DNA from 3 places in the Clostridium intestinale genome. Region 2 is predicted to be linked to each of the others. Evidence: a T-box and tRNA genes for the amino acid it is inferred to sense, from the RefSeq annotation. Region 2 holds a T-box; the other regions hold tRNA genes.
The links. The T-box of region 2 lies ahead of argS (arginine--tRNA ligase). A T-box ahead of a tRNA ligase gene usually reads a tRNA of that ligase, here a tRNA-Arg.
Positions count from the first base shown of each region.

Region 1 (10,666 bases), 1.8 Mb from region 2:
AAAATGAAAACTAGTATAATCATATTAACTTATAATAAACTTGAATATACAAAACAATGTATAGAAAGTATTAGAGAATTTACAGAAAAAGATTCATATGAATTAATCGTTATAGACAATAATTCAACTGACGAAACACCTAAGTGGTTAGAAGAGCAAGAGGACATAATATCAATATTAAATGAAGATAATAAGGGATTTCCTAAAGGATGTAATCAAGGGATAGAGATAGCCACAGGAGATAATATATTACTTCTTAATAATGATACTGTAGTTACAAAAAATTGGCTTGAGAATTTAACTACTGCTTTATACAGTGATGAAAGTGTAGGGGCAGTTGGGCCAGTAACTAATAACTGTTCTAATTTTCAAAATATAGCTGTAAATTATAATAATCTAGAAGAAATGAAAGTGTTTGCTGAAGAGTATAATAAATCAAACAGTGAAAATTGGGAGCATAGACTTATATTAATAGGATTTTGTTTACTTGTAAAAAAAGAAGTTGTAGATAAGATAGGGCTCCTAGATGAAAGATTTTCACCAGGGAATTATGAAGATGATGACTATTGCTTTAGAATTACTGAGGCAGGATACAAATTGATTTTATGTAAAGATACCTTTATTCATCACTATGGAAGCCTAAGTTTTAGTGCAGATTTACTAGCTTTTAATCATTTAATGGCTACTAATGGTATTAAATTTAAAGCTAAGTGGGGTTTTGATGTAGGATATTCATGTGGAGTTAGAAATGACATTATAGGACTTATAGATTCACCAAAAGATAAGGCGATAAATGTATTAGAGGTTGGATGTGCTTGTGGAGCTACATTAATAAGAATAAAAGACCTTTATAAAAATGCCAATATATATGGGGTAGAGTACAATTTAAATGCAGCTAAAATTGCTGGGAAAAATGTTAAACTGCTAGGATATAATATAGAAACTGATAAAATAGAATGTGAAGAGGAATTTTTTGATTATATTATATTTGGAGATGTACTAGAACATTTACATGATCCTTCTAAAGTATTATTAGACTTAAAGAAGTTTCTAAAAAAGGATGGCTTTGTAGTAGCTAGTATACCAAATGTTATGCATTATAGTGTTATAAGAGGACTTTTAAATGGAAACTGGACTTATGAGGATGCTGGATTACTAGATAGAACACATTTAAGATTTTTTACTTTTAATGAAATTAAAAAAATGTTTATTAATACGGGCTATGTTGATAGATTTTATCTAAAGGTATTTATAGGAAGAACTCCTCAAGACGATGAATTTATTAACAAAATATCTGAATTAATTGATGATAGCTTAAAATGGCAATTAGATGCATATCAATATCTTGTTAAAGCTCAAAGAATAAACTAAAAATAGGAATATTTTTAATTAATAGATAATATACATGTATAAAATACGTATATATTATCTATTTTTTTATTTTTTAGATAAGTATAGTTTACAGTAAATGAATTTAATGCAACCACTACGTGGTATGCTACAGTAATAAGGTGTCTATTTTTTTAGATAAGTATAGAATAAAAAAACATCCTTTTAGAAATAGGTTTCTAAAAGGATGCATGGTTAAATTATTTTAGATTCTTATAGTTATTATAAACTATAGAATAACTAGTTGATAGTTAAACCTGCACTTGCATATCCAAGTACTGTATTTATTAGTGTTACTCCAGCAGCAGTTGCAGAGAATACTAATAGAAGACGAGTCTGAGCTGTTACAGGAATAGCTAAACCAGTTGTAATTCCGTTACTTACGGCTCCTATAGCTACTATACCAGTTAATGCTGGTGCTAAAGTTACAGTTGCACCTGGAACAGCAGTAAAGGTATCGTCAGGTGTAGGTGAACTAAATAATTGAGCTGTAATTGTTATAGTAGTTCCTACAAGAGTTAAGGCAGCTGCTGTACTGAAGTATGCTGCTATTGAAGTAATTGTTCCATCACGAGGAGCTGAGAATGCAAAATTATTAATACCAGTTAGATCTATAGTACCACCAAGTATGCTTATACCTGTTTCATTTGAACCAAATCCAATAATACTAGTAGTACCAACCAAACCACCTGCTATAGTAGTAAGTGCAGCAGGTGTACCAGAAGCAAATGGGATTATAGCACCTGCAGCAGTAGCACCAGTAACACCAGTAACACCAGTAGCGCCAGTAGCACCGGTAACGCCAGTAACACCAGTAGCACCAGTATCTCCAGTAACACCAGTAGCGCCAGTAGCACCAGTAACGCCAGTATCTCCAGTAGCGCCAGTAGCACCAGTATCTCCAGTAACACCAGTAGCGCCGGTAGCACCAGTAGCGCCAGTAACACCAGCAAGACCAGCGGCACCAGTAGCACCGGTATCTCCAGTAGCACCAGTTACGCCAGTAGCACCAGTAGCGCCAGTATCTCCAGTAGCACCAGTATCGCCGGTAGCGCCAGTAGCTCCAGTTACGCCAGTAACACCAGTAGCGCCAGTAATACCAGGATCACCAGTAGGACCAGTAGCGCCGGTAGCACCAGTTACGCCAGTAACACCAGTAGCGCCAGTAGCGCCAGTAATACCAGGATTACCAGTAGGTCCTGTGGCACCAGTAGCGCCAGTTACACCGGTAGCACCAGTGACCCCAATACCAGGACCAGTAGGACCAGTAGGTCCTGTAGCACCAGTAGCGCCAGTAGCACTAGTGGCACCTCTAAAAACAAGTGTGCAGCAAGCATTATTGCAACAACCATTATTTAATCTATATACCATATTTAAAAGTACCTCCTAATATATAATTAGAAATAAAATATCTCCTATATATAGATTATGGAATTTGGTGAGATTTGCCACATTTTATAATAAACATAGAAATTTTTTAATTATTGCTAATATATAAATATAGTGAAAGTTGACATAAGGAAAACAATGTATTAGAATTTAATAGTAATTTATGTCCTCATAGTTCAATGGATAGAACAGTCCCCTCCTAAGGGACAAATGTAGGTTCGATTCCTACTGGGGATACCAAGAACAAATAAGCCGACTTAAACTCAAAGTTTAGTCGGCTTATTTATATTAAGATTGTTAAACTATTAAATCATAACAATAGAACTCGAACATTAAATCCAAATAAGTAAATTATATACAGAAAAATTGAGAAAATAATTATTAAACACAAATTAAATAGAATTTTAACAAAAAAATAGTGAATATTCACACTATTTTAGTGTACAATAGAATTAAGATACACACTTATAAAATAAATGTGTAGAAAAGGGGCCATAGGAAATGTATCAGTTTTACTGAACGTTATCCTATGGTTTTTTTATTCTTTAGGAAATTATATTATTTCAAAGTTGTGGATAACTTAAATTAGATATGAATATAAGAAGGCTACATGAAGCTCCTAAAGAATAAAAAACAAGAAAATTGAGCGCCTGCCAGTTTTTCCTCACATTCGTTTGGAAAGGCAGATGCGCAAAAAAAATCGACAGCTCATAGTCGCCTTAGCGATTTTTTTATCTGTATTATTACCATATAAGCTATTCCACGAATTACTTACAAAAACTAAGAGAAAATGAGATAACATAAGAAAAAGATTGACAAATCACTTAAAAAGATATTAAATAACCTATTTAATGGTTAAAAATAAGTTGTGATAGGAATGCTAATGGTTTATAATGGAATAAAGTAAGAGATGGAGGAGAATATAGAATATATGCCCGTATACATACAAATTTTAATAACTGTATTATTAATATATGTGTCAATAATAAATCTAGTTAGTTACAAATTAAGTCTTAAAGATCTTTTTATAATGATATTAGCTGCTGAGCTTATTGCAGTACCTGTAGCTCAAATAGAAGAGTTTTTAGCCATAATTCCAATGATAATAATAACAGGAGTTATTTTATATAAATATGATAAGAATCTTATGATAAGCATAATAATTCCAATAGGGGCAGTGCTTATAGGAGTGGTTGCAGATTATATAGTGAGTAATACCTATATATCCTTATTTGGTATAAATGTAACTAGAGGAAATTTTAACATAGGAGTTGCCTTACTAGAGTTTTTTATATGCATAGTGATAAGTAAGGGTATAGGCTACTTATTAAATAAAAAAATCAAGTTAACTAATATTAATCTAAAAGGAAAGTATGGAGTACTTATAGTTTTAAGCTTACTATTAACATTAATTATTTTTTATACAAACATTTATCTAGGTAGCAAGGCTGGTTTTAATGAAGATGTATTAAGAGCTAATGGAATTTTATTTTTAACATACTTTATTTTGCTGGGAGTAATTCTTTTTGTATTAATTAGAAGCTTAACTAAGGAGTTAGAATTTAGAAATAAACAAAAGGAATTTGAGAATCTAAAACAATATACTGAGAGTTTGGAAAAGCTTTATTCTGATATGAGAGTATTTAGACATGATTATATAAACATAATATCATCAATGATTGGATATATAGATAATAGAGATATGGACGGTTTAGAAAGACATTTTTATGAAAATATAATTCCTGTAAGTAAAAGTATGCAAAAAAAGGATTTTAAAATTGGAGCAATAAAAAATATCGATATACCCGAGATAAAAGGAATAGTTTCTTCTAAGCTTATAAGAGCGCAGGAATTAGGATTAGATGTTCATGTAGAGGTAGTTGAAAATATAGATGATATAAAAATGAATATTATAGATTTAAGTAGGATATTAGGAATTTTATTAGATAATGCAATTGAAGCATCTAAAGAAAGTTTAGAATTTAAGTTAAAGCTCGCATTTATTAAAACAGAAAAAGCAATAATTATTGTAATATCCAATAGCTATAAGGAAAAAAATATTTCTCTTAATAAAATATTTAAACCTAATTATTCTACAAAGGGATCAGGGAGAGGTATTGGACTAAACAATTTAAAAAAGATAATAGATGATTATGATAATGTATTTTTAGAGACAAAAATGATAGATAATTACTTTATACAAGAGCTACAAATAACTAATACTTAAGATAAAATCTCTGAATTATTTTTCAGAGATTTTTTTAAAAAGTGACGTTTATTACAAAAATAAGCACGTTTACTGCATAATCAACACAAAATTTTACAAATATGTTACATTAAAATAATATACATATAATAAGACAAGGGGGATATTAATGAAGAAACTGAAAAAAAACCACATAATATTAATAGCTATAGCAGTTATAATTTTGGCAACCAGTATAGGATTTTATTTATTAAAGAAAAATATGCAAACGCCCAAAAGTAGTAAAATAAGCACCTATACAATATCATCAGGAGAAAAGGTATTTGTTAATGGTATCATTGGTCCAGAGGGTACTGAAGATATATATCTAGATGCAACAAAAGGAAAAGTAGATAAGGTTTCAGTCAAAGATGGACAAGTAATTAAAAAAGGAGACAACCTACTTACTTATAAAAATGAGCAGGTAACTGAACAAATTAATCAAATTAACTCTCAATTAAAGGCAAGTAAATCACAAAGGGAAGAGCTTTTGGCACAAAAAAAGGCTCAAGAAGAGGCTATTAAAAATCAAGCTTTATTAGCAAGTCAAAATCCAACAGAAGATAAAGCTACTAATACATCAAATATAAATAGTAGCCTTGTATCTACAGCAAGCATAGACAGTCAAATAAGTGCTTACGAGGAGCAATTAGCTTCACTTAAAAATAAAGAATATGCAGGTATAAATGCACCTATAGACGGAAGAGTTATACTACATGGCGAGTCTAACAATATGACGAGTCCATATATAACTATAGAATCAGTTAATTTTTATATTAAAGGAACTGTTAATGAAAAGGATCAACCTAAATTAAAAGAAAATCAACTGGCAGAGATAATAATCCTTCCTACAAACAAAAAAATAACAGGAAAAGTTACTACAGTAGGAAACAGACCAGTAACTAATAATATAGCCATTGCTAATGCAACTGCAGCAACTGCTGGTGCAAATATTTCTAACTATGAAGTAATAATAACACTGGATTCACAAGAAAATTTAACTAATGGATTCCATGTACAAGCTACCATAAAGTTAGATGATAAAGGGGTAGAAATACCTAAAACTTCAATCTTAAAAGAGGGTGAAGAGTCTTATGTTTTCAAGGTTTTAGATAAAAAATTAGTTAAACAAGTTATAACTTATAGCGAAGATGGAGAAAAAGCAAGAGTTACAAGTGGTTTATCAGAAGGTGATGAAATAGCAGAGAATCCTAATGATGAAATGAAAGAAGGGATATCTGTTGAGTAAGGTTATAGAGCTTAAGAATATAGATAAATACTATAAATTAAAAGGCGATAGATTACATGCACTAAAATCTATAAATTTAGATATAGAACAGGGAGATTTTTTAATGATTATGGGTAAGTCAGGTAGTGGTAAGACAACCCTTCTAAATCTGCTTGGTTTTCTAGATAGCTTTGATAGTGGTAATTATATATTCAATGGGAAAGATGTAACTAACTTAAATGAAAATGAAAAATCAGAATTTAGAAATGAATATTTGGGTTTTATATTTCAACAGTTCCACCTTATAGAATCGTTAACTATAGGGCAAAATGTTGAATTACCACTACTTTATAAGGGAAATATACCCCATAAGGAAAGAGATAAAAGTATAGAAAAATATCTAGACATGGTTGGATTATTAAATAAAAAAAATCAGATACCTACAGAATTATCAGGAGGTCAGCAGCAGCGTATAGCAATTGCTAGAGCTCTAATAAATAACCCCTATGTAATATTTGCAGATGAACCTACAGGAGCCTTAGACAGTAATACAAGCACTGAGATAATGAACATACTTAAAAAGCTTAATGAAGAGAATAAAACCATAATAATGGTTACTCATGATGAGGATTTAGTTAAATATGCAAATAAAGTAATAAATATAAAAGATGGGGTTATAACAAAGGGGATAGGATATGTCGATAATAAGCTTAATCAAAACAGCGCTCTATAGTTTAAGATCGCATAAACTAAGGGCATTTCTAACCATGATAGGGATAATAATAGGAATAAGTTCAGTAGTAACTATACTTTCCATAGGAAATGGGCTTAAAGCTGAGGTTCTATCGTCAGCAGAAGATACAAGTGCAAATAAAGTAAATATGTATTTTCAAGCAGAAAATATTGGAGCCGATACAAGTTTAATAGAACCATTTAATAAAGATGATATATATAATATTCAAAGGATACAAGGAGTGCAGCAAGTAGAGGCCGCTCAAGGTATTCTAGCAGGATTAAATTTTATAACTAGTGAAGCAAGTTATTTTGATAAAAGAAATTTTATCATGCTAAATTCATATAAAGATAAAAAGTTAAATATAGAGCATGGAAGAAACTTTAGAGATGGTGAAGAAGATAAGAAATTAATAGTACTAGATAAAAATGTTACTAAGGAGCTTTTTGGTTCTCCAGAAAATGCTTTGGGAAAAGCTATAACAATAGGAGGATATAACTATGAAGTTATAGGAACATTAGCTGAAGCTGGGATGCTCTCATTAGATGGAGGGTCAAGCTACATATCAGAAGAAGCCAAAAAGTCTATGACATCAGAGAGTGCTATTAATGCAATAGACATTTATATTAAACCTAATGAAGATAAAGAGTCAGTTCTTGAAGATATAAAGAAAGAATTAAAGAGTAGCCACCCAAACATACAAGGAACTTATGAGGTACAAGATCCTCAAGCTATAACAAAAGCTTTTGAGAAAATTATAGATGGATTAACAACATTTATAGCCTTAGTTACTGGAATTTCATTATTCGTAGGTGGAATAGGCGTAATGAATATAATGTATGTATCAGTAACAGAAAGAAAGCGAGAAATAGGAATAAGACGAGCTATAGGGGCTAAACCTAAGAGTATTATGCTACAATTCCTATTTGAAGCAATAATAGTAACAGGAACAGGTGGGATTATAGGAATAGGCTTTGGATATATAGTATCAAGGATAGTAGGAGCATTTTTACCATTTACCCCAGTATTAACTGTAAGTAGTTTTATAGGGGCAACTTTAACATCAGTTATAGTTGGAATAATATTTGGTATAATACCAGCCTACAATGCTTCGAAACTAGATCCTATTAAAGCAATATATATGTAAAAAATATAAGGGCAATTACTTGGCGTAGTTAAGTAATTGCCCTTATTATATATGGTTGTAAATTTAGAGGCTATATTAATTATATGTGTTTAGATTTCCATCTTTATCCCCAAAATAAAGATGTTTTTTCTTATATATAAAGAAAGCCATAAGTGCTGGTAGTATTAAAGACACAACTGATAGTGGTCTGAATCCTCCCATTATTATTGCGTATATATAATTTACTGCTATACAAGTAAAGTAAGTATATACTCCTAAAGACTTTTTAAATAAAATAACAATTAGTGCTATAAACAATAATGAATAGATAACTAGTTGTATGGTTAGTTGACTTGTAGTTATAGATTCTAAAGCTTGCGCTCCTCCAGGTTGAGTACTAAGAAAGTCTGCAATTTGATCCTTCATAAATAAATTAACTACTAATCCTAAAAGAGTAAATCCATAAAGAACTAGTTGAATTATAGATACAGTTAATATTCCTGCACCTAAAGTATACCTTTTATAATCTTCCATAAATAAATCCCCCTCATAAATAATCATGAAAATATTATATCAAAGCCTAATTGAAAATAGTTAAAAGTGTAATAAACGTTGGAAAAACTGTAATAATCGTTAATATTTTACCAAAATTATGCTATAATTTATGGTGCATGCTTTAAAATCAGTTAGGAGGATTGTGATGCTTAAGATATTTATATGCGAAGATAGCGATATTCAAAGAAAAAGATTTTTAAATATAGTAGAAGATTGTATAGAATTCAGTAATTATAATATGGAAGTAGCATTAGAGACAGGTAATCCTAAAGAATTAATAAATCATGTACGTAACAATGATGAGATTGGTATATATTTTTTAGATGTGGATTTAAAGTCTGATATAAATGGAATAGAACTAGCTGCTGAAATAAGAAAATACGATCCACGTGGTTTTATTGTTTTCGTAACGACCCATGGAGAAATGAGTTACTTGACCTTCAAATATAAGGTTGAAGCAATGGATTATATAGTAAAGGAAGACTATAAAGAACTTAAACCTAAAATAAGGCAATGTCTAGAAGAAGCCTGTAATAAGTTATCAGATAAAAGAATAGACGATAAAATCTTTAGTGTAAAGGTTGGAGATAAAATAATTAAAATACCTTTTAATAAAATTCTATTTTTTGAAACATCAACCTTTATAAGAAAAATTGTTTTACACGGAGAAAATAGATACATAGAATTTATTGCCCAAATGAAAGATGTAGAAGAAAAGTTAGATTCAAGATTTTATAGATGTCATAAGTCATATATAGTAAACAAGGATAATATAGAAGAGATAGACGTTAAAAAAAGAATAATATATATGAAAAATGGAGAAGAATGTTTAGTTTCTATAAGGCATATGAAGAATTTAATAGGGGATTAGACACATGTATTAAGGAGACAGAAGATGGATCAATATAGCTCAGTAGTTGTTATCACTATATATACTTATATAGTGATAATTAACTTATCTAATGTTAGATCTAAATATAAAGAAATATTACCTATAGTGGTATTAACAATACTAGTAGCTACAGTTCTATTTGAAATTAATAGTATATTGAAAATAATACCAAGCATTATTGGTGGGGCATTGTATTTATATAGGAATACGAAGAAGGCAGTTTATAGTATAGTATATACATTAGCTTCAGTGTTTTTAATACTTATAACTGATTATGCTCTTTGTGCGCTATATTATATGTTAACTAATTCAAATTATTTTGGAGTTTTATTTATAATAGTTGAGCTAATAAGTATGTTCTTGGTAAGTTATTTATTGGGGAATTTAATAAGAAAATTAAAATTAAAGTATATATTATTAAACTATAAGTTTTGGATATTCATGATGATATCAATAGCTTTAATATTAATAAGAATCTATATAGGGGCTGTTGAATACTACGGTTATGCAGTTAATAATAAACGTATAGAATATATTAATACATTCTTGTTTTTTATATTATTTACATTGATGATTTTAATAATTTATATATTATTTAGAGGAATAACAAAAGAAGCAGAATTAAAAAGCAAGCAGATTAATTTTGAAATGTTACAAAACTATACTACAAAAATAGAAGGTATGTATAGTGATATGAGGTCTTTTAAACATGATTACGCTAACATAATATCATCAATGATGGGATATATAGATGAAGAAGACATGACAGGTTTAAAAAAGCATTTCTATGAAAACATATTACCCTTAAACAAAAAGATTGGAAAAAATGATTCAGAAATAGGACGTCTTAGGCAGATAAAAGTGCCTGAGATTAAAGGACTATTATCATTAAAACTAATAAGAGCACAGGAAATGGGCATAGAAGTCTTAATTGATATAAAGGAACCCATAGAACAAATAAGTATGAACATAATAGATTTGACTAGAGTACTGGGAATATTATTAGATAATGCTATAGAGGCTACAGAAGAATGTGTTTTACCTAAAATTAAGATAGGATTTATAAAAGACAACCAGTCCCTAATAATAGTTATATGCAATAGATACAA
Region 1 is NZ_CP121166.1:3,729,448-3,740,113, forward strand. Features, by position in the region: gene P8F83_RS19030 (bifunctional glycosyltransferase family 2 protein/class I SAM-dependent methyltransferase) at 4-1,371, shown strand; gene P8F83_RS19035 (exosporium glycoprotein BclB-related protein) at 1,630-2,760, opposite strand; tRNA gene P8F83_RS19040 (tRNA-Arg) at 2,944-3,018, shown strand; gene P8F83_RS19045 (sensor histidine kinase) at 3,710-5,005, shown strand; gene P8F83_RS19050 (efflux RND transporter periplasmic adaptor subunit) at 5,154-6,272, shown strand; gene P8F83_RS19055 (ABC transporter ATP-binding protein) at 6,262-6,984, shown strand; gene P8F83_RS19060 (ABC transporter permease) at 6,947-8,131, shown strand; gene P8F83_RS19065 (hypothetical protein) at 8,207-8,644, opposite strand; gene P8F83_RS19070 (LytR/AlgR family response regulator transcription factor) at 8,811-9,536, shown strand; gene P8F83_RS19075 (sensor histidine kinase) at 9,561-10,666, shown strand, end outside.
Region 1: it has a tRNA-Arg gene. The T-box ahead of argS (arginine--tRNA ligase) is inferred to sense a tRNA for this amino acid. The anticodon was not compared.

Region 2 (10,666 bases):
AAAGATAGTAATAATGTAATAAAGTAAAGGAAGTGTTTATGATGGAAAAGGATAAAATCACAGCAATTAAAAGTGGTAGTAGTGGAGAAATAGAGGCTTATGAGCTTTCTAGTGGAAAAATAATAACAAAAGAAGAGGCTGTAGGATTAGCTAGAGATGGAAAAATTGATGGGGTACAGGTTCTAGAATCAAAAAATGGTGAAGAATATTTAAGAAGCAGACCAGATGATGATGAAAGTAATAATTTAAGTGAACTACCTAAGTTTAAATAGCTTTAAGAAAGTATTTGTTTTTTTACTATATGGAAGAAAAAAGAACTTTTGTACAAAGTGCAAAAGTTCTTTTGTTTGTTTAGCAAGTAGTTTTACGATTAAAGTAAATTAAACAACAATATTTTGGATTTCTAGTTCTCTGTGATATATTACTTTGAATTTGCATCTTGCTCTTAAAGCATCACGTATCTCAAGCTCTAGAGGGATTGAGGAATAAACATTAATATTTACAACTTCGTCAGTAATTTTTATATCTAAGTATTTGACAGCACCTTCAAGGCTTCTATCTAAACTCTCAGAAATTCTTAATAATATTCCTATTTTCTCAACGATATCTACATCTAATCTATTTATTATTGAACTATATTGAGCTAAAGGAACTGTATAAGAATTATTTCTATGAAAAGCAGCAGTGCATGCACTAAGTAATAATTCTTTATGGGTCAGCCCATTCATATAAGAGTTAAGTATGACATAAAAAGAATGAATGTGATGATTATAGTATTTAATACTAATTCCGCTGTCGTGTAGAAGTGAGGCAGTCTTAATTACGTTGTCATACTCATTTCCAAGATGATGTAATGGCCTTAATTGTTCATAAAGAGTTTTTAAGATTGTATAAACATGTTCAGCATGGTCTTTATTAACATTTAAGCTTTCCATTATACCTCGTATTGAATAATCAACTATATCATCTATTGGCCCTAAATTTTTAATTATATAATCAAAAAGTAATCCTTCACGCATTCCTCTTCCACAGATTTTTAGTTGAGTAATATCTAAAAAATAAGTAAGAACTTTCATGATTAAAGTAGTTCCAACTATTATATCAACTCTATCTTTAGATACTCCATCAACTTTAATTCTTTGATTTAAATCTTTACTTTTAAGTAGATTTAAAATTTCACATAAATCCGTATTTGTAAGCTCGTAATTATGAGTTATTAATAATGGATATCTCTTTCTAATACGATCAATTTTCCCAACATTTCTAAAGGCTCCACCAACGCCGATTATGTTATCAAAATTACCTTTTTTAAGCCACGGTATAGAGGTTATGCAATCCATGATAGAACTCTTAGCATTTTCAAAATCACTATGTATAATTCGATCTCTTAAATTAAAGCCATAAGATATATTTAAACTACCTATTGGTAAGGTTGAGGATTCTATAATTTGTCCATTTTTTACCCATGCTAGATGTGTACATGTACCACTAATATCTATAAGTAAAGAATTAGTTGTATAAATAGAGTTTTTTACTCCCATGTAATTATAATAAATTTCATCCTTTAATGTAAGAACTTTTACATCAAGATTTAATTCACTTGAAATCTTTTCTATTATATACTCTCCATTATCTGCATCTCTTAAAGCTTCTGTGGCAACTACAATTATTTTAGTAGCGCCAGATGTAACACATAATGACTTAAAAGCACGCAAGGTATTAATAGTTATATTTACTTTTTCCTCTGTTATAAAATTATTATCTATAAGATCAAGTGCTAACTTAACAGGTTCACTTAATTCGTCTATTACTCTAAAATAACCACTGTCCTCAATTTCTGATAGTATAACTCTAATATAATTTGAGCAAATATCAATTACACCAACACGTTTCATAGTACACCTCTAATTTAAAAATTATTCTAAATTATTATATCAAAATATTTTAATAAATGCATTAAAGTAATAATGTACATTATATTAATATTGACAATCAAAAGCCTTAAAATGTATAATAATTATCGTAACTAAATAAAGAGTACAGTCTATGATAAGAAGAGTAGTTTAATTAAAACCTAAAGCGAGCAGGAGTTTGGTGAGAGCCTGTAGGAGTGAGATTAAATGAAGAGAGCCTTTGAGACATTATTTGAAAGCTTAGGGTAAGTAAAATAAATCGCATTTCAGCGTTAAAGAATTGAGTGGCATTTATGCAACAAGAGTGGTACCGCGGATATTTCGTCTCTTTATTATTAAAGAGGCGTTTTTTATTTTATAAAAATAGAGGAGGAAACTAAATGAATTACAAAAGTCTAATAGCTGAAAGAATTAGTTCATTAATAGATTTAGATAAGGAAGAGATAGAAAAGGCTATCGAAATTCCACCAAGAGGTGAAATGGGAGATTATGCTTTTCCATGTTTTCAGCTAGCAAAGGTTTTAAGAAAAGCACCTAACGCTATAGCTACAGAACTTAAAGAAAAATTCAATAGTGAAGGTTTTGAGAAAGTTGAAAACTTAGGACCATATTTAAACTTCTTTGTAGATAAAGGAATGTTTAATAAAAACACAATAGAAAACATCCTAACATTAGGAGATAATTATGGAGCTTCAGAATTAGGGGAAGGAAAACCTGTATGTGTTGAATTTTCATCACCTAATATAGCAAAACCTTTCCATGTAGGTCACTTATTTACTACAGTTATAGGAAACTCTTTATATAAGATGTTTAATTATCAAGGTTACAAAGCAGTAGGAATAAACCACTTAGGAGACTGGGGAACACAGTTTGGTAAACTTATCTCTGCATATAAGAGATGGATTGATGAGGAAGCTTTAGAAAGGGAACCTATAAATGAGCTTTTAAGAATATATGTTAAATTCCATGATGAGGCTGAAAAAGATCCTAGCTTAGATGATGAAGGAAGAATGTGGTTTAAGAAGCTTGAAGATGGTGATAAAGAAGCTACTGAGCTTTGGGAAAGATTCACTAAACTTTCTTTAAAAGAATTTAATAATGTATATGATGAATTAGGAGTTAAATTTGATTCTCTTGCAGGAGAAGGCTTCTATAATGATAAAATGGATGTAGTTATAAAAGAACTTGAGGAGAAAAAATTATTAACTGAAAGTAATGGAGCTAAGGTTGTTATGCTTGAAGATTACAACATGCCTCCATGTATAATATTAAAATCAGATGGAGCTACTATATATGCTACAAGAGATTTAGCAGCTGCTATGTATAGAAAGAAAACTTATGATTTTGATAAAAGTATATATGTAGTTGGTACACCTCAAGCTCTACACTTCAAACAAGTATTTAAGGTATTAGAACTTGCAGGACATGAATGGGCTAAAGATTGCGTTCACGTAGGATTTGGATTAGTTAAATTTGCAGACAGAAAGCTTTCTACAAGAAAAGGTGAAGTAGTATTATTAGAAGACCTTTTAAAAGAAGCAAAAGATAGAGCATTAGAAGTAATAAATGAAAAAAATTCAACCCTTGAAAATAAAGAAGAGGTTGCTAAAAAGATAGGTATAGGATCAATAGTATTTACTTATCTTAAAAACTCAAGAGAAAAAGATATATTATTTGACTGGAAAGAGATGTTATCTTTTGAAGGAGAAACAGGACCATATGTTCAATATTCTTATGCAAGAGCTAACAGTATATTAAGAAAAGTTGGAGAAACTAGTGGAGAAGCTAGTTATTCTGGTTTAGATTCAAAAGAAGAATTTGAATTAATTAAAACTTTAGAAGTATTTAATAAAAATATATTAAATGCACTTGATAAATTAGAACCTTCTATAGTAACAAGATATGTTGTTGATGTTGCAAAAGCTTTTAACAAATTCTATAATGCCCATACTGTAGCAAACCTAGAAGACGAAAAATTAAAAAATGCTAGAATAAATTTAGTAAAAGCTACATGCCAAGTTATTAAAAATGCTTTAAATCTTCTTGGTATTGAAGTAGTAGAAAAGATGTAAAAAATGATAATAAGGGATTCTAAATTACTTTGTGATTTAGATGAAAATATAGTTAGAAATTACACTCTTGATAATTTAGTATTTTTTGATATTGAAGCCACAGGGTTTAATGTAAAAAAAGATTGGGTTTTTGCCCTTTCTTTTTGTACCATTGTTGAAGGTTACTTAGTAGGGAAAACATTTGTTTGCAATAACATTAAAGATGAAAAAGCATTAATAGAAAAGTTTATAAATATTATAGAAAATAAAGGGTTATGCAGTTATAACGGAAAGGCCTTTGATGAACCGTTTTTAAGAAAAAGAGCTTTAATATATGGAATAGATTTTCCGAAAAATATATCTCATCGTGATTTATATAGGGAAATAAGACCATATAAAAATGGATTAAGTATAGAGTCTTTATCATTAAAGGATATTGAAAAAACATTAAACATAGATAGAGATGAAGAAACTACAGCTGTAGAGTGTATGCACTTATATAAAAGGTATTTAGAAACATCAAATGAAAAGTTTTTGAATAAGATTATAAGGTACAACTTTAATGATGTAAGATCTCTTCCATATATATTCAATTTAATCAATGAAGTTAAGGCTAAAAATATAATAAGAGAAGATGTAATAGATGAGATTAAAAGAAAAGAAATATTGAGATTATGTTTAAATAATAATATATTCTTGGAAGAATCTATAAGCAGCAATATATCTAAAAAAGCTGGTGGAAGAATACTCTTTAAACTATATAACAAAGATATAAGCAAAAAAGAAATAGAGGATATCATTAATAATAGTTATTGATGATAAAAAAATAAAACTCCTAAAAAAGAGTTTTATTTTTTTATCTTTATCTTATCATCATATTTTGGGCAGTGAGTATCACAATCACTACAATTACATTCACCTTTTGATGATTTTTTGATATTTCTATAAATTATATATCCAGAAAGAATAACTAAGACAATTGTTATAAGTATTTCTATCATAATAAAAACCACCTTATTAATATTCCACAGCTATAAATAAAATATGAAACTATCCATGCAATAAATAGCTGATTTATCACTGATAATAGAGTGAATTTAGTACCGTACTCCTTTTTTAGTGCCCCTATTGTAGAAACACAAGGAACATAAAGTAGTACAAATACCATAAAGGATAAAGCGGATAAAAAATTAAAGTAATTAGGTAAAATTAAATCTAGATTACCTCCATATATTATGCCCATTGTTGAAATAACAGTTTCTTTTGCAAGTATACCAGTGAGAAGAGATACGGCAGCTTGCCAGTTTCCAAATCCTAGAGGAGAAAATATAGGTGCAATAAAATTACCTATATAAGCTAGGAAACTTGAATTTATATCTGTTACTAGTCCAGAAAAATTAAAATTTGATAAAAACCATATGATGACACTCATAGCAAATATAATTGTACCAGCTTTTTTTAAGAATCCTTTTCCTTTATCCCAAGTATGTTTGAATACATTTTTAGGTTCAGGTAATTTATATTCAGGAAGTTCAATTATAAATGGTTCCTCATCTTTTTTGAATATAGAGTTTTTGAAGAATATACCCAATAAAAATGCAACTAATATACCAAGAAAATATAATGATCCTACAACTAAAGCCTCTCTACCTTTAAAAAATATGCTTGCAAATACTAAATATACCGGTAGCCTAGCATTACAACTCATAAAAGGAACTAATAAAGCTGTTAGTTTTCTATCCTTTTCACTTTCTAAAGTTCGAGCAGACATAATAGCCGGAACAGTACATCCAAAGCCTACCATCATAGGAATAAATGCTTTACCTGACAAACCCATCTTTCTCATTAACTTATCCATTATAAAAGCAACTCTTGCCATGTAACCAGAGTCTTCTAATATAGAGATACAGAAAAACAAAGCTAAAATTACAGGTAATAATACAACTATTCCACCTACCCCAGCAATTATTCCATCTATTATAAGACTTCTAAACCAATCTGTTGATGTAGATAGAAGTGTCTCTACAGAGGGAAGTATAAAACCATTAAGTACTTGTTCATCAAGCCAATCTGATAAAGGAATTCCAACCCAAGAAAATGTAAACTTAAATATAAACATCATAATAAGTATAAAAATAGGATAAGCTAAAATAGGATTTAATAATAATTTATCTATAAAATCATTGCTTGAGTTTTTTGAAGTTTCACTTTTTATAAATGACTTGTCCACAAGTTTATCCAAAAAAGCATAAGCTTCTTTTTCATTATAAAAGCTAAAAGTTTTTTTTGAATATGATTTAGGAAAATCATGATTTGCAATTAAAGTTTTAATTTCATCTATTCCAATTCCTTTACTAGCACTTAAAGGTATTATTTTTACACCTAACTCTTTTTCTATTAAAGGAATATCAATTTTTATTGATTTTTTTTCAACTATATCCATCATATTTAATAATAGAACTATAGGAATATTAAAAGCTTTAAGCTGAGTAGTCAGGTATAGATTTCTAACTAAATTTGATGCATCAACTATATTTAAAATAACATCAACATGTCCATCTTCCAAGAATTTTTTAGAGACCTTTTCTTCATTTGAAAATGTGTCCATGGCATAAATACCAGGTAGATCAACTATTTTAACATCCTTTAAGTAGCCTTCTTTCTTTTCAACAGTAACCCCAGCCCAGTTACCTACATATTGATTGGAACCAGTAAGTTCGTTAAAAAGAGTGGTTTTACCTACATTAGGATTTCCTAGCAAAGCAACAGTTGTCATTAAATTCCCTCCTCTTATCTTACAAAAATATTTTTAGCATCTTTTTTTCTAAGGGCAAAATCAGTACCTCTTAAATTCACAATAAGAGGATCGCCTAAAGGTGCTAAGTTTTTTAATGTAATTTTAGTTCCTTCTATACAACCAAGAGCTAAAAGTCTCTTAGTAAGCTTATCATCACAATTAATTTTTGTAATTATACCTGTATCACCAGGTTTTAAATCGCAAATGCACACTATTAACACCTCGCACTGAAAATCAATATCGTGAGTATGATACCACTATAAGTATATATAGTCAAGAAAATAACAAGCTTAAAATAGGATTATATAGATTTTTATATTGAAATGATACTTTAAATAGTGATAAAATAAAGATTAAAAAACTAAGGAGGTAGGCTATGAAAAAAATCGCAGCATTTTTTGATATAGATGGAACATTATATAGAGAAGGTTTAATAACAGAAGTATTTAAAAAAATGATAAAATATGAAATAATAGAATCAGAGAGATGGTACAAAGAAGTTAGGCCTAAATTCCTTAGCTGGGATAGAAGAGAAGGAGATTATGACTCTTATCTTCTAAAGATGATAGATATATATATGGAAGCAATAAAAGGTATAAATAGACACAATATTGAATTTATTGCTAAAAGAGTTATTGAGCAAAAAGGAGATAGGGTTTATACTTTTTCTAGAGAGAGAATTAAATGGCATAAGGAACAAGGGCATGTTTTAGTTACCGTATCAGGTTCACCTGTTGAGCTTGTAAGAGAAATGGCAATGAAATATGGTTTTGATGACTTTAAGGGTTCTATATATCTCTTAGATGAAAAGGAAAAATATACAGGTGAAGTAGTTCCTATGTGGGATTCTGTAAGTAAGCAGAAGGCTGTAGATGAAATTGTAGAAAAATATGATATAGACCTTGATCAAAGTTATGCTTATGGAGATACATCAGGTGATTTTACAATGTTTAAGGCAGTTAAGCATCCTTATTGCATTAATCCAACTAAAGAGCTATTAGATAAAGTTAGAGAGGAGGATAGCATTAGAGAAAAGATAAAGGTTGTTGTTGAAAGGAAAGACGTTACGTATAATTTAGATATAGACAACATTCAATATGTGTAAAAGAAAGAGTGAGCGCTAGTGATAATAAGGGAAAATACTATAAGGATTGATGAGCCTACTAAGGAAAATATGTTGGAGGCTCAAGACGACTTATCCTTTGAAGATGCTGTGTTTTTTGATTTAGAGCATTATGTTTATAAGAAACCTAAATGTGTTGGCGTATTTGGCGCTTGTTATTTCTCTCCTGTAAATTCTGAAATAAAAGTCACTCAGTATATGATTGAAAATAGAGAAGAAGTCAAGGATATTTTAATTCTGGCGAAAAGATACCTAGAGGATATTTGTGAAAATGAAGGCAAGAGCTCTATAGTTACTTTTTCAGGTAATAATGACTTTACAGTAATTAATTACTTATTCAATAAATACAAAGTGGATTTTTCTTTTGATGAACACTTTAAATCTGTTGATCTACAAAAAGAATATGAAAAAGTGAAAAAAGAAAGTATTGGATTAAAAAATTTAGAGAAATTATTCAATATTGAAAGAGAACATGGAGATCTTATCTCTGGAGCAAATCTAGCTAAAACTTTTCACAAAGTCCTAAAGGATAAAGACTACATATTTAGAATGCCTAAGGAAAAGATAGAAAAGATATTAGTTTATAATGAGGCGGATGTAGTTAATCTATTTCATATATATAAAGATTGGAAACAATATATGATAGTAGAAAAAGAAGAAGAGGAAATAGAAGATATAGAAGATGTAGAAGAGATTGAGAAAATAGAGGAAGAATTTCAGGAGGAAATAAAAGAGAGCTGTACAATTTAGTGCAACTCTCTTTTATTATTTACTGTTTTTTTATGTTAGTTCCATCTGAAACAAGAACTATTGTACCATCTAAATCAGTTCTATAATATTTAACTTTACTGTCTTCTAAAGATGTTATAGTTTCTTTATGGGGATGACCATACTTGTTGTTTTTACCACAAGATATAATTGCTATACTTGGATTAACTGCCTTTAGGAAATCCTTAGAAGTAGATGTGGAGCTTCCATGATGACCAACCTTTAGAACCTCTGATTCTAAATTGTACCCTTTTTTTAGTGTTTCTTTTTCAGACAGTTTTTCTGCATCTCCAGTAAATAACATGGAATTATTACCATAGGTTAATTTAATTATAGGTGAATAGTTATTAGCATCTTCATAGCTATCACTATTTGGTGCAAAAACATCTAGCTTGACATCAGAATCAAAGTCTATAGTTGATCCAGCTTTTAAAGGTTTGATTTTTAAGTCTTTATTTTTTAGTTCTCTAATCATGCTTTCAAAAGCTTTAGTTGTAGAGGTAGCTTTTGGAGCATAAAAATTAGTGATTGAGTATTTTTTTATAACTTCATCCATATTTCCAATATGGTCTTCATCTGGATGAGTTGCTATTACAGCGTCAAATTTTTTTATATTTAACTTTTTTAAGTAATCTAAAAATTTGTCTTCAGCTTTTTGTGTAGATGAGTCTATGAGCATATTTTTATCTTTATATTGTATAAGTATTGCGTCTCCTTGATCTACATCTATAAAATGCACTTTAACCATATTTGATGTTTCAGAATCAGATTTATCAATAGAGGCTAAGTCACAAGAAAATAGAAATGAAGATAGTAGTATTAAAAAAGCCATTAATATATTAATAGATATTTTTTTCATAAGTTACTCCTTTTAATAAATTACTCCCTACAGTGTACCACTTTATGCTAATTAAGAAAAGTTATTAATACTTGAACTTTCTATAGCGGGTAAGTATAATTAAGAAGATGATTTTGAGGTGGTGTTATAAATGAAGTTAATTTTTATGTTAATTTCTTATGGGATTTATATGATTGGCCTAAGAATTAAGGGAAGTATATATAAAATTTTAAAGAAATTTTCAACTAAGGAAAAAGCAGAAGCATATAGAGATAGGGTTGTTTTTAACTGGGCTAATTTTACTATTAAAATAATAGGGCTTAAAGTAAATGTAGTTGGAAGAGAAAACATACCTAAAGAAGCCTGTGTTTTTATATCAAATCATCAGAGTATTTTAGATATTCCAGTGCTTTTTTACGGAGCTCATAGAGTTATGGGGTTTATAGCTAAAAAGGAACTACTTAAAGTACCTGTGATTGGTTATTGGTTAAAGGTTGCTCATTGTGTACCTATTGATAGGGAGAATGTTAGAGAAGCTATTAAGGTAATACAAATAGGGTCTGAAAACTTATTAAAGGGAGACTCTATGGGAATATTTCCTGAAGGAACTAGAGCAAAAGATGGAATTATGAAACCTTTAAAGAAGGGAAGTTTAAAGCTTGCAACTAAAGCTAAAGCACCCATAGTTCCAGTTACTATAAATGGAACCTATAAAGCCTATGAATTAAATAAAAAAATTCAAAGTGCAGAAGTAACAATTATTTTTGATAAGCCTATATATACTGATAATATAAGTAGGGAAGAAGAAAGAGAGCTGCATACTAAGGTTCAAGATGTTATAATGAAAAATTTAGAGAAATTGCAAAAAGAGTAGATTAGTCTACTCTTTTTTGTTAGAATTTTGTTACTTGTAAGAAAATTGAAAAAACATTTAACAAAAATTGCAAATTTTGTGTTATAATTTTATGGTAATCCAATATTGAAATAAAAAATGAAATATTTATGTTGAGAATAATTCAGAATGGGGGATTGTTATGCGCAAAGAGTTTTCCTTAAGTAATGACAAAGCAACTATTAATTTCACAGCTAAGTATTGCGACAACTATGAAACTCTTTTAGAAAGTGACGGTTTTAAAAGAGTATTAGAAACATTTTTATTAAAGTCTAAGAAAAAAT
Region 2 is NZ_CP121166.1:825,640-836,305, forward strand. Features, by position in the region: gene P8F83_RS04190 (DUF3892 domain-containing protein) at 39-272, shown strand; gene P8F83_RS04195 (Ppx/GppA phosphatase family protein) at 381-1,895, opposite strand; T-box leader at 2,038-2,245, shown strand; gene argS (arginine--tRNA ligase) at 2,294-3,985, shown strand; gene P8F83_RS04205 (ribonuclease H-like domain-containing protein) at 3,989-4,780, shown strand; gene P8F83_RS04210 (FeoB-associated Cys-rich membrane protein) at 4,813-4,965, opposite strand; gene feoB (ferrous iron transport protein B) at 4,962-6,740, opposite strand; gene P8F83_RS04220 (FeoA family protein) at 6,755-6,973, opposite strand; gene P8F83_RS04225 (HAD-IB family hydrolase) at 7,138-7,866, shown strand; gene P8F83_RS04230 (ribonuclease H-like domain-containing protein) at 7,885-8,634, shown strand; gene P8F83_RS04235 (ComEC/Rec2 family competence protein) at 8,654-9,511, opposite strand; gene P8F83_RS04240 (lysophospholipid acyltransferase family protein) at 9,642-10,364, shown strand; gene P8F83_RS04245 (phosphoenolpyruvate carboxykinase (ATP)) at 10,525-10,666, shown strand, end outside.

Region 3 (10,666 bases), 1.8 Mb from region 2:
AAATAATATCTCCAAAAGTTTATAAAGGCACAAATACCGATGACTATGTATTTGCTATATTAACAGACGAAGGAGAACTATTAGACCCAATATCTAAGCTAAGAGCTGTATATCCTAATATAATGGGCTTAAGCAGAGAAGCTTTTATAAATACAGAAAGTAATAGAACTTCAGCAGAAGAGGGATATAAAAGCAAAAGCAAAGAAGAATTATTTAATGAATTTTATAAAACTCTTACAGGAAAAGAGTTAGATGATGAAAGAGTAGAAGTTCTTAAAAAGGTAATAGAAGAAGTTCAAAGAGAGGTAATATAGATGAGACCAATTAAACTCGTTATGAGTGCGTTTGGACCTTATGCAAAAGAAGAGGTATTAGATTTTACTAATCTTAGAGAAAAAAACATATTTCTAATAACTGGCCCAACGGGAGCAGGAAAAACAACTATATTTGATGCCTTAAGTGTTGCCTTATATGGAGAAGCTTCTGGAAGTAGCAGAGATAAGGATAGCTTAAGGAGTGATTTTGCAGAAGATGGAATAGATACTTATGTGGAGTTATCATTTTCTCTTAGAGGTAAAAACTATACTATAAAAAGGCATCCTCAGCAGTTTAAAAAGAAATCAAGAGGAGAAGGGTATATTCAAAAAAGTGCTGAAGCAGAGTTAATGCTTCCAGAAGGTAAAATAGTTACTGGGGTAAAATCGGTAGACGAAAAGATAGCTGAAATATTGGGTATAACAAGTCAACAATTTAAACAAATAGTAATGCTTCCTCAGGGAGAGTTTAGAAGACTATTAGAGGCAGAGAGTTTAGAGCGAGAGAAAATATTTAGAAAGATATTTGGGACAGAAGCCTTTTTAATGGTTCAAAAGAACTTAGAAGAAAAAGAAAGAGAGTTAAATAAAGGAATATCTAAAATTATTGAAGAAAGAGATGTTTACATAAGAAGTATAGACCCTGGTGAGGAAGAGTATCTTTTTGCACTAAAGGAAGCTAAGGATAAAAACCTACAAGAGATATTAGATTTAACTAAAGATTTAGTAGCTAGAGATGAAGAGGCGATGTGGAAGTTTAAAGAGGATATAGAGAATATTAAGCTTACTACAGAAGAACATCAAACCAAACTCACAAGAGCTTTAGATATAAATAAAAAGTTAAAATATAAAATAGAACTTAAAGAGCACTTAGAAAGAGAATTGTTAAAAGATAGTGAGATTAAATATAAGGTGAAAGAACTTGATTTAGGAAGAAAAGCCTTAGAATTAATGCCTATTGAAGAGCAGTTAATACAAAAAAATCAAACCAAGATTAATAGAGAAAAAGAATTAATAGAGAGTAGAAATGCATTCGAGATAAATTCTAGAAAATTAGAAGAAGCAAAGAAGGTTTTAGAGCAAGAAAATAAAAATGAGGATTTAAGAAAAAAAATAACAGAAATAATAGGAAATCTTAAAAGCTTTGAGCCAAAGGTCATTAATTATGAGAAGAAGAAATCTAATTTAAGAGAAATAATAAGCAGAAGTAAAGATATAGAAGCAAAAAGAAGTAATGTTAAAATAGAAATAATAAATCTAAAAGCTGAACTTGAAAAAATAGATAGTACTATTAATGATATTCAGAGGAAAGAACTATTAAAAGTAAAAAAAGAACAAGAACTAGATTTTATATCGAAGGATATAAAACTATTGCTTGAGCTTCATAATAAGTGCAGTAAGTATTATAACAAAAAATTAGAATATAAAAAAGCTTTAATAGAATTAGATGTATTAAGAAAAAATCATGAGGAATGTAATAAAGTTTACATGGAAGCTTATGATTTGTTTATAAAAGGGCAGGCAGGTATCTTAGCGGAAGCTTTAGAAGCGAATAAACCTTGCCCTGTATGTGGGTCGATGGAACATCCTAAAAAAGCATTAAAGCTTAAAGAAACACCTACAGCAGAGCAGGTGGATGATAAGAAACTTATACTTAATAAGTCAGAGCAAGAACTTACAGCCAAGGGAAATGATATAGCAGCTATAAAAGCATCTTTAGAGGAGTTAAAAACCTCTTATATGGATAGCTATGAAAATACATCACATATAATAAAAGAAAATTTAGAAGATCTTAAAATTGAAGAGAAGTTAAATGTAATAAAATCCAAAGGTATAGAAATAAGGAATTTACAAAAGGGTTTAGAGAAGGAAATAGAAGAACTTAATACCATTATAATTATAAAAGATAGAGTTCAGAAGCAAAGGGAAGAGATAATTACTAAGTCTAATGAAAAAGAAAAACAAAGAGAAAGTTTAGAAAAAGATTTTACTGAAATATATGGTGTTGTTAAATCTGAAAAAGAACTTTTATTAAATATTGAACTAGAGATACCTGAAGATAAGAGAGAACTTAATTTGCTAAAGGCTGAGATAGAAAAGTATACACTTTCTCTTGAAACCTTAGAAAAAGCCTATAAAGATGCAATAAACAATTTTAGTAACTTAAGTTCTATAAAAGCATCAAGTGAGGAAAATTTAAAAGGTAAAGAGAATAATTTAAAAGAAATAATTAAGGAATTAGAGGAAAGTAAAGATAAGTTTAATGATTCTTTAAAGAAACATGGCTTTATGGATTACAATGAATACATTAATTTAAAGAGAACTAAGGTTCAAATAGATATTTTAGATAAAGAAATAAAAAAATATAATGAAAACTTGAAATCCTTAAAAGACAGATTGTTAGAAATAGAAAAAGAAACACAGGGCTTGAATGAAATAGATATAGAAATCATAAATGAAAAAATAAAGTTATTGAAAAATAAAGAAGAAGCCATAAATGAAGAAAATAGCAGAATATTCTCAAGGGTGGATAATAATAAAAAACAGTTAAATAAAATTGTAAAATTAACGGCTAGTATAGCTAAAGGAGAAAAAGAATACAGTATAATAGGTGACTTATCAAGATTAGCTAAAGGTGATAACAGTGAGAAAATTAGCTTTGAAAGATATGTTCTGGCAGCTTATTTTAATGAAATAATAAATGCTGCAAATATAAGACTTATGAAAATGACTAGTAGAAGGTTTATGCTCAAAAGAAAAGAAAACAGAGTAAAGGGAAGTAAACAGTCAGGTTTAGAATTAGAGGTATTTGATAATTATACAGGTAAAGCGAGACATGTAAAAACTTTATCTGGTGGAGAAAGTTTTAAAGCTTCCTTAGCTTTAGCATTAGGATTAGCAGATGTTGTCCAAAGCTATACTGGTGGAATAAAAGTTGATACCATGTTTATAGATGAAGGATTTGGAAGCCTAGACCAAGAATCTTTAGATAATGCAATAAACTGCTTAATTGACCTTCAGCAAGGGGGAAGGCTAGTAGGCATAATATCTCACGTGTCTGAGTTAAAAGAAAGAATAGATGCAAGGTTAGAAGTAACTCCTGCAAAAGAAGGAAGTCATATAAGATTTAATCTATGATTTATTAAAAAAGGGGCTTTAACTAGCCCCTTAAAATTTTATGGATTTCTATCATTACCTAAGAAAAATACAGTCATAGCATCTGCACCAGTATGGCTGCCTATTGCACATCCTATATAATTTATGATAACTTCTTTTACTTTAATAGCTTCTTTTAAAGATGTAGCAAGTCCTTCAGCATCCTCTAAACAATCTGCATGAGTAATAATGATTGTTTGGTTTTCTGAATTAACTATCTTTCTCTCCAGACTATCTAGAAGATATTTTATTGCCTTTTTTCTTCCTTTTGCTTTAGCGATGTTTATTAGTTTTCCTTCTTCATTTACATGAAGAACAGGTTTTATGTTAAGCAATCCGCCAACTATAGCAGAAGTAGAAGAAATTCTACCACCTCTTCTTAAATGATTTAAGTCTTCAACAAAAAAGTAACTATTGAGCTTTAAATAATTTTCTTCAAGCCATGTAACTAATTCTTCTTTTGTAGCTCCTTCTTGCCTTTTTTTAGCTGCAAGGTAAACTAAAAGACCGTGACCACCAGAGGCAGCTTTACTATCAAAAACTGTTATATCAGCATCAGGATATTTTTCTAATACTTCATTTCTAGCTACTAAAGAACTACTATAGGTGCCACTTAGAGCGGATGAAAATGAAATATAAACTATTGCCTTATTAGCCTCTACATGTTTTTCAAACTCTTGAACAAACCTATAAGAGTTTACTTGACCGGTAGTAGGTTGTTCTCCCTCTCTAATACCTTTATAGAAGTCTTTATAGGAAAGAGATTGACCACAATCTTCGATATATTCTGAACCTTTAAATAAGCATACTAGACCAATATAATTTACGTCTAAATCTTTAACTAAATCTTTAGGTAAATCACAACCCGAATCAGTTAAGATAACATAATCCTTCATAAAATTTATCTCCTTAAGAAATTATTATTATATTGATTTTAATATAATGGGTGGAAATATTCAATTAATAACTATAATAAAATAAGTTATTAATTTTATTTGTTAAAAATTTACAAATAAAAGCATGAATGGTATAATATAGTAGACACGCGAGGAAAAGTAAATTAAAATTATAATATATATGGTATATAAGATTTGTGAAGATGAGGTTTTGAAAATGGAGGAGAAATTAAAATATAGCGATTTTAATGCATTTGAAAGTATTTTAAATGATTATGAGGCTAAAATTAGTGACTTAAGACAAAAAGATTATTTAAAAGAAGAATTTATACTTAATATTTCTCATGATTTGAGAACTCATCTAAATGTGGTATTAAGTATAATGCAATTATTAAAAAATAAAGAATATTATACAAATAATAATGAAAATAAGTGGAATGAGTATTCTAACTCAATTAAAAAAAGTTGTTATAAGATGTTAAAACTTATAAACAATCTAATTGACGTAACAAAATTAGAAAATAATTACTTCATATGCAATAAAGAAAACCTAGATATAGTAAGTTTTCTTGAAAACATAGTAACTTCAGTGGACAAGTATGCAAAAGATAAAAATATATCATTAATATTTGATACTAATGAGGAAGAATGTATTATAGGGGTAGATCCAGAAGTAATAGATAGAATAGTTATGAATTTATTATCAAATGCAATAAAGTTTTCGCCTAAATCCTCTGAGATACTTATAACATTAGACATAGATAAAAATAGTGTTTGTATATCAGTAAGGGATCAAGGGCCAGGAATTCCTGAACAAGAAAAACAATTAGTATTTAATAGGTTCCATAAGGTTAATAAGCTATTAACTTCTGAATATGAAGGTAGTGGAATAGGTCTTAACTTAGTTAATAATCTAGTTAAAACACATAAAGGATCTATAGATATAATAAATCATAAAGATGGCTGTGAATTTGTCGTAAAATTTCCAAGAGAATATTGTCAAGAATGTCAAACCAGAAAGAAAATATCATCAAACAATAAGGTGGAAGTTTTAGAAATAGAGTTTTCTGATATTTACTAACAGGTAACTATTGACTTTTTAAAAATGATTATGTTAATATAAGTCTTGACGTGTTTTATATCTGCGGTGGTAGCTCAGCTGGATAGAGCATTTGGCTACGGACCAAAGGGCCGGGAGTTCGAATCTTCTCCGCCGCACCAACAAAAGCCTTGCAATAGCAAGGCTTTTGTTTATTTTAAATTATAAATTGTAGACATTTTGTAGACATAGGTTAATTTTAAGGCTATAAATATTGAAAATCGTGGCTACATTTAATCATATAGTAAATTATATCAAAATAATAGAATGTAATAAAGTATTTTAAAAGAGTAGTTGTTCTCTAAACTAGAACAACTACTCTTTTTATTTTATTTAAATGAAAGGAGTTTTTATAATGTCAAAACAATTATATTGTTCAGGGAAAATTGATGGAGGAAAATATGAAATAAATATAGGCGATAAAAAATCTGCTAAACATAGAAAAAGAATTGATATTGTGTCTATAAAGATGATAAGGGAATCTAGTATGCTATACGGAATCAGAAGAATAAATCAGCCTAATGATGCGGTTGGAATAGCAAGAAGATTTCTTGATGATGCAGATAGAGAGCAACTATTAGTATGTAGCATAGATGTGAAGAATCAACCTACTTCTATAGCGGTAGTAAGTATAGGTTCTATAAACTCATCTATAGTACATCCAAGGGAAGTATTTAAAACAGCAATATTAAGTAATGCAGCTAGCATAATAGTATTTCATAATCACCCATCAGGGGATACTACTCCATCAAAAGAAGATATAAATGTTACTAATAGGCTAAAAGAAGCAGGAAAGATATTGGGTATAGAAGTTTTAGATCATATAATAATAGGGAAAAATGGTAATTTTCATAGCATCCGAGAAAGTGGAGTTATTTAGATGAATATATATGGAATAATTAATTTATTTTAGTTTATGATGGGTTATAATGGTCAAATATAATAATTAGACAATTATGAAGATATTAATGTCTATTAACAGATGGTATAATAGAAAATATAACTTTTATAATAGAGTAAAACTCTATATTGAATATATACAGAGTTATTAGAAATAAATTACTCTATGTAAAACACCATTATATTAGTATAGGTGAGATTAAAAATATAGGTAAAAAAGAACGTACGTTTGAAAAAAATACGTTTTTTGTGTATATTAATATATAGTAGTTAAATTGATAGATTTTGATAGGAGGAACATATGATTACAGAAGATAACAAAAAATTAAAAGTTATTGATTTATTTTGTGGTTGTGGTGGATTATCCCATGGTTTTTTAGATGCAGGATTTGATGTAGTTATTGGTGTAGATCATGAGGAAGCTGCATTGAAAACTTATAGATATAATCATAAAAATTCATTTGCACTAAATGCAGATTTATTTAGGGATGAGACAATACTTGAAATAAGAAACAAGTATGTGGAAATAACTGGGGAAGAAAATGTAGATTTAATAATAGGAGGGCCTCCATGTCAAGGATTTTCTTTGACAGGTTCAAGAGATATTAATGACACAAGAAATACTTTATATCTAGCCGTAGTAAAAAGCGTAGATAAATTAAGACCAAAAGCTTTTTTAATTGAAAATGTTCCAGGAATTGCAACATTATATGGAGGCTTAGTAAAGGAACAAATAGTAAATACATTTGAAGATATGGGGTATAGAGTAAGTGTCACACCAAAGCCTTTAGTAGCAGCTGATTATGGTGTGCCTCAAGTAAGAAAAAGAATGTTTTTTGTAGGAATAAGAGAGGATATAGCTAATAGGGTAGGAGCTAAATTTAGTTTTCCTTCACCAACACATGTGCCTATAAATTATATCACTTGTGAGGATGCTCTAAGTGATTTACAAGATAGAGAAGATGAATTAGGTTTAGAGGAGGATATATATATTTCTAAACCTAAGAGTAAGTATCAACAAGTAATGAGAAAGAACAGTTCTAAATTATATAATCATGTTGCAACAAAGCATACTGATATGGTCAAAAAAACTATAGCGTTAGTACCTGATGGAGGAAATTATAAAGACTTGCCTGAAGGAATTGGAGGAAGCAGAAAGTTTAATGAGGCATGGACTAGATATTCAGCAAACAAACCATCAAGAACAATAGATACTGGGCACAGAAATCACTTTCACTATAAATATAATAGAGTACCAACTATAAGAGAAAATGCAAGATTACAATCATTCCCAGATGATTTTATATTTTTAGGAACAAAAACTCAACAAAATAAACAAGTAGGAAATGCTGTGCCGCCTTTGCTATCATACAATATTGCAAAAAAGCTTAAAGAATATCTTAAAATGGGTGATTAGAAAAATGAATAAACTAAATACTATTGAGTTATTTGCAGGTTGTGGTGGATTAGTTGATGGATTTGAAAAAACTAATAGGTATACTACACTTGCATGTGTTGAATGGAATGTAAAGCCATATGAAGTATTGAAAAATAGGCTAAAAAATAAGTACAAATATAATGATACTGAAAAAAGAGTCCTTAGATTTGATATTCAGAGAACAGATGAATTAATAAATGGGTGGAATAATGATCATGAATATGGTGATGGAGTAGGATTATCAAATTTAATTAAAGATAAAAAGGTTGATTTGATAGTTGGGGGACCGCCTTGCCAAGCTTATTCTATGGCAGGAAGAATTCAAGATGAAAATGGAATGCATTATGACTATAGAAATTATCTTTTTGAAAGCTATATTGAAGTTGTTCGGAGATTTAGACCGAAAGTAATTGTATTTGAAAATGTAGAAGGAATATTATCAGCTAATCCCGGTGGAATAAATATTATATCTAGGATAAAGCAATCATTTTCAGAAGTAGGATATTGTATTACTGATGATATAAGAAGAAATGCATTATTAGATTTAAGTGAATTTGGTGTTGCACAAAAAAGAAAAAGAGTAATATTAATAGGACTAAACAAGGACATATTTGGAGAAAATTGCAATGAAATATTAGAAGATTTTTATAATAATAAGTTGCATAAATATAAAACGAAAAAGATAAAAACTGTATATGATGTAATAGGTGATTTACCTAAACTATTACCTAGAGATGTAGAAGTAAAAATAGGAAGAACAAAATACTCACATTTTCCAGAGCAAACTGAATATAGGGATCATTATCCTAGATATCATAATAATAGAGATATTGAAATTTTTAGGGAATTAGCTTTAGATATAGAAAGTGGAACAAATAAGTATAATTCAACTGAAGCAATAAAAAAGTTATATACAGAAAAGACAGGGAAAGAATCTAATATACATAAATATAATGTGTTAAGATGGAATGATAGAAGTAACACAATCCCTGCACATTTGAAAAAGGATGGATTAAGGCATATACATCCTGACCCACAACAAGCTAGGACAATAACAGTTCGTGAAGCTGCTAGACTACAAAGTTTTGACGATGATTTTGAATTCTCAGGAAGTATGTCATCTGATTATGAGATGATAGGGAATGCTGTTCCTCCGGAATTCTCAAAAAGATTAGCGGAGTGTATTTTTCATCTATTTAAAGAGCATGACTTAATATAAAGGTTGTGCTCTTTAAGAATTTTCATTGCTGTTATATAAGGAGTTAATTATAGAAAAAATAAAAAAATGACATATCTCTCCAGAAAAAAGTATTGCATATCAATTTAATTGCTGTTATAATGGGTTTATACCGGTGATAATTATAAAAAGTATTGCAATACTCCAGAGGAGAGGTTTTATGTTAGAGGAAATATATAAAAAATATGGTTTAACTAAAAATCATTTAGCCAATTTATTATCAAAAACTGAAAAAGCAATAGATGATGAATTGATGAATACTAATCAATTATCAAAAGCATTAGTTGAAATTTTAGCAACACCATCTAAGCTTCTTAAACTCTTAAATGACAATAAGGATAATATCCCATTTACGATATATAAAAGAGCAAAATCAAGCCTAGAAACAGAAATAGTCAATCAATTTAGTGAAGTTTTTAAAAATAGAGCTTTTGTAAAACAAGTAAAAAGTAATGAATTAGGGTTTAGGAATGGTATTTCTGGAAGAGCAGGATCTTTTATACTTGTGCCGAAAAATTGTTTGGAGATATTTCCAGAGCTTTCAGAGATTATAGAAAATGATAAGCAAACAATAAGAGTTTCTATAGAACCAGAAAGAGAGACAAGATTAATTGAATTTACTTATCATAACAGCAAAATAACTCAAGGTGATGAAACTGGGCGAGATGAATTTAGACTATATAATAATAATTTTATCAATGGCAGAGTATTATTATCTCCAGAAGATATTATAATTATGATGAAAGATTTAGATGATAATGGTGAATTTTATCATTTATATAGGTTTAGTCAAAACAGCGAAGAGCATGAAAAGTTATTACAACTTATTATAAAATATAAGAATGGAAGAGCCTTTGCGACTATGATTCCAATATCTGAATTCATACTAAATGGATTTTTAATTAATGAAGTATTACAAATAGATGATATAGAGCAAGATAATAGTGAAGAAGATAAAGTGATGCATTATGATGAAATTGATAACTTTGAATTAAGTAAAAGAAGCCTTGAAAAGATGATGTCTCAAGATGTTCAAGAGAATGTCGAAGTTGTATTAAGAAAAATTAAACAGATTAAAAGAAATATGAAGTTTAGAAAATTGATAGTAAGTGCTTATGAAAATAAATGTTCTATAACTGGACTAAATATTTCATATAATGGAGTTTCTAATATACAAGCCTGTCATATTATAGGAAAGTCATATGGTGGAAGTGATAATCCAACTAATGGAATTGCATTAGATATGAATTTGCATTGGGCATTTGACAAAGGAATGTTTACAATAAATGATTCTTACGAGGTAGAAGTACATCCTTTAATGGCAGAAAATGAAATATTAAGAGGATTAAATGGTACAAAAATATTTTTACCTAAAGATGAAAGGTATCATCCAAGTAAGGATGCTCTAGAATATCACAGAACAAAAATATTTGGAGAGTTTTTGAGAAATTAGATATATATAAATATTAATAAATAGCTCATATCAATTGATTTGATATGAGCTATTTATTTAGTATAAAATAGGAGATGTAAAATTATGAATAAGTATAATAAAAGAAATCTAATAATAAATTTTCTACAATGGAATGATAGAAATGGTTGCTATACAGATAAGAATCGTGATTT
Region 3 is NZ_CP121166.1:3,686,603-3,697,268, forward strand. Features, by position in the region: gene P8F83_RS18850 (exonuclease SbcCD subunit D) at 1-314, shown strand, start outside; gene P8F83_RS18855 (AAA family ATPase) at 315-3,452, shown strand; gene P8F83_RS18860 (DegV family protein) at 3,491-4,366, opposite strand; gene P8F83_RS18865 (sensor histidine kinase) at 4,584-5,447, shown strand; tRNA gene P8F83_RS18870 (tRNA-Arg) at 5,511-5,587, shown strand; gene P8F83_RS18875 (JAB domain-containing protein) at 5,821-6,345, shown strand; gene P8F83_RS18880 (DNA cytosine methyltransferase) at 6,667-7,782, shown strand; gene P8F83_RS18885 (DNA cytosine methyltransferase) at 7,787-9,022, shown strand; gene P8F83_RS18890 (HNH endonuclease) at 9,201-10,493, shown strand; gene P8F83_RS18895 (hypothetical protein) at 10,578-10,666, shown strand, end outside.
Region 3: it has a tRNA-Arg gene. The T-box ahead of argS (arginine--tRNA ligase) is inferred to sense a tRNA for this amino acid. The anticodon was not compared.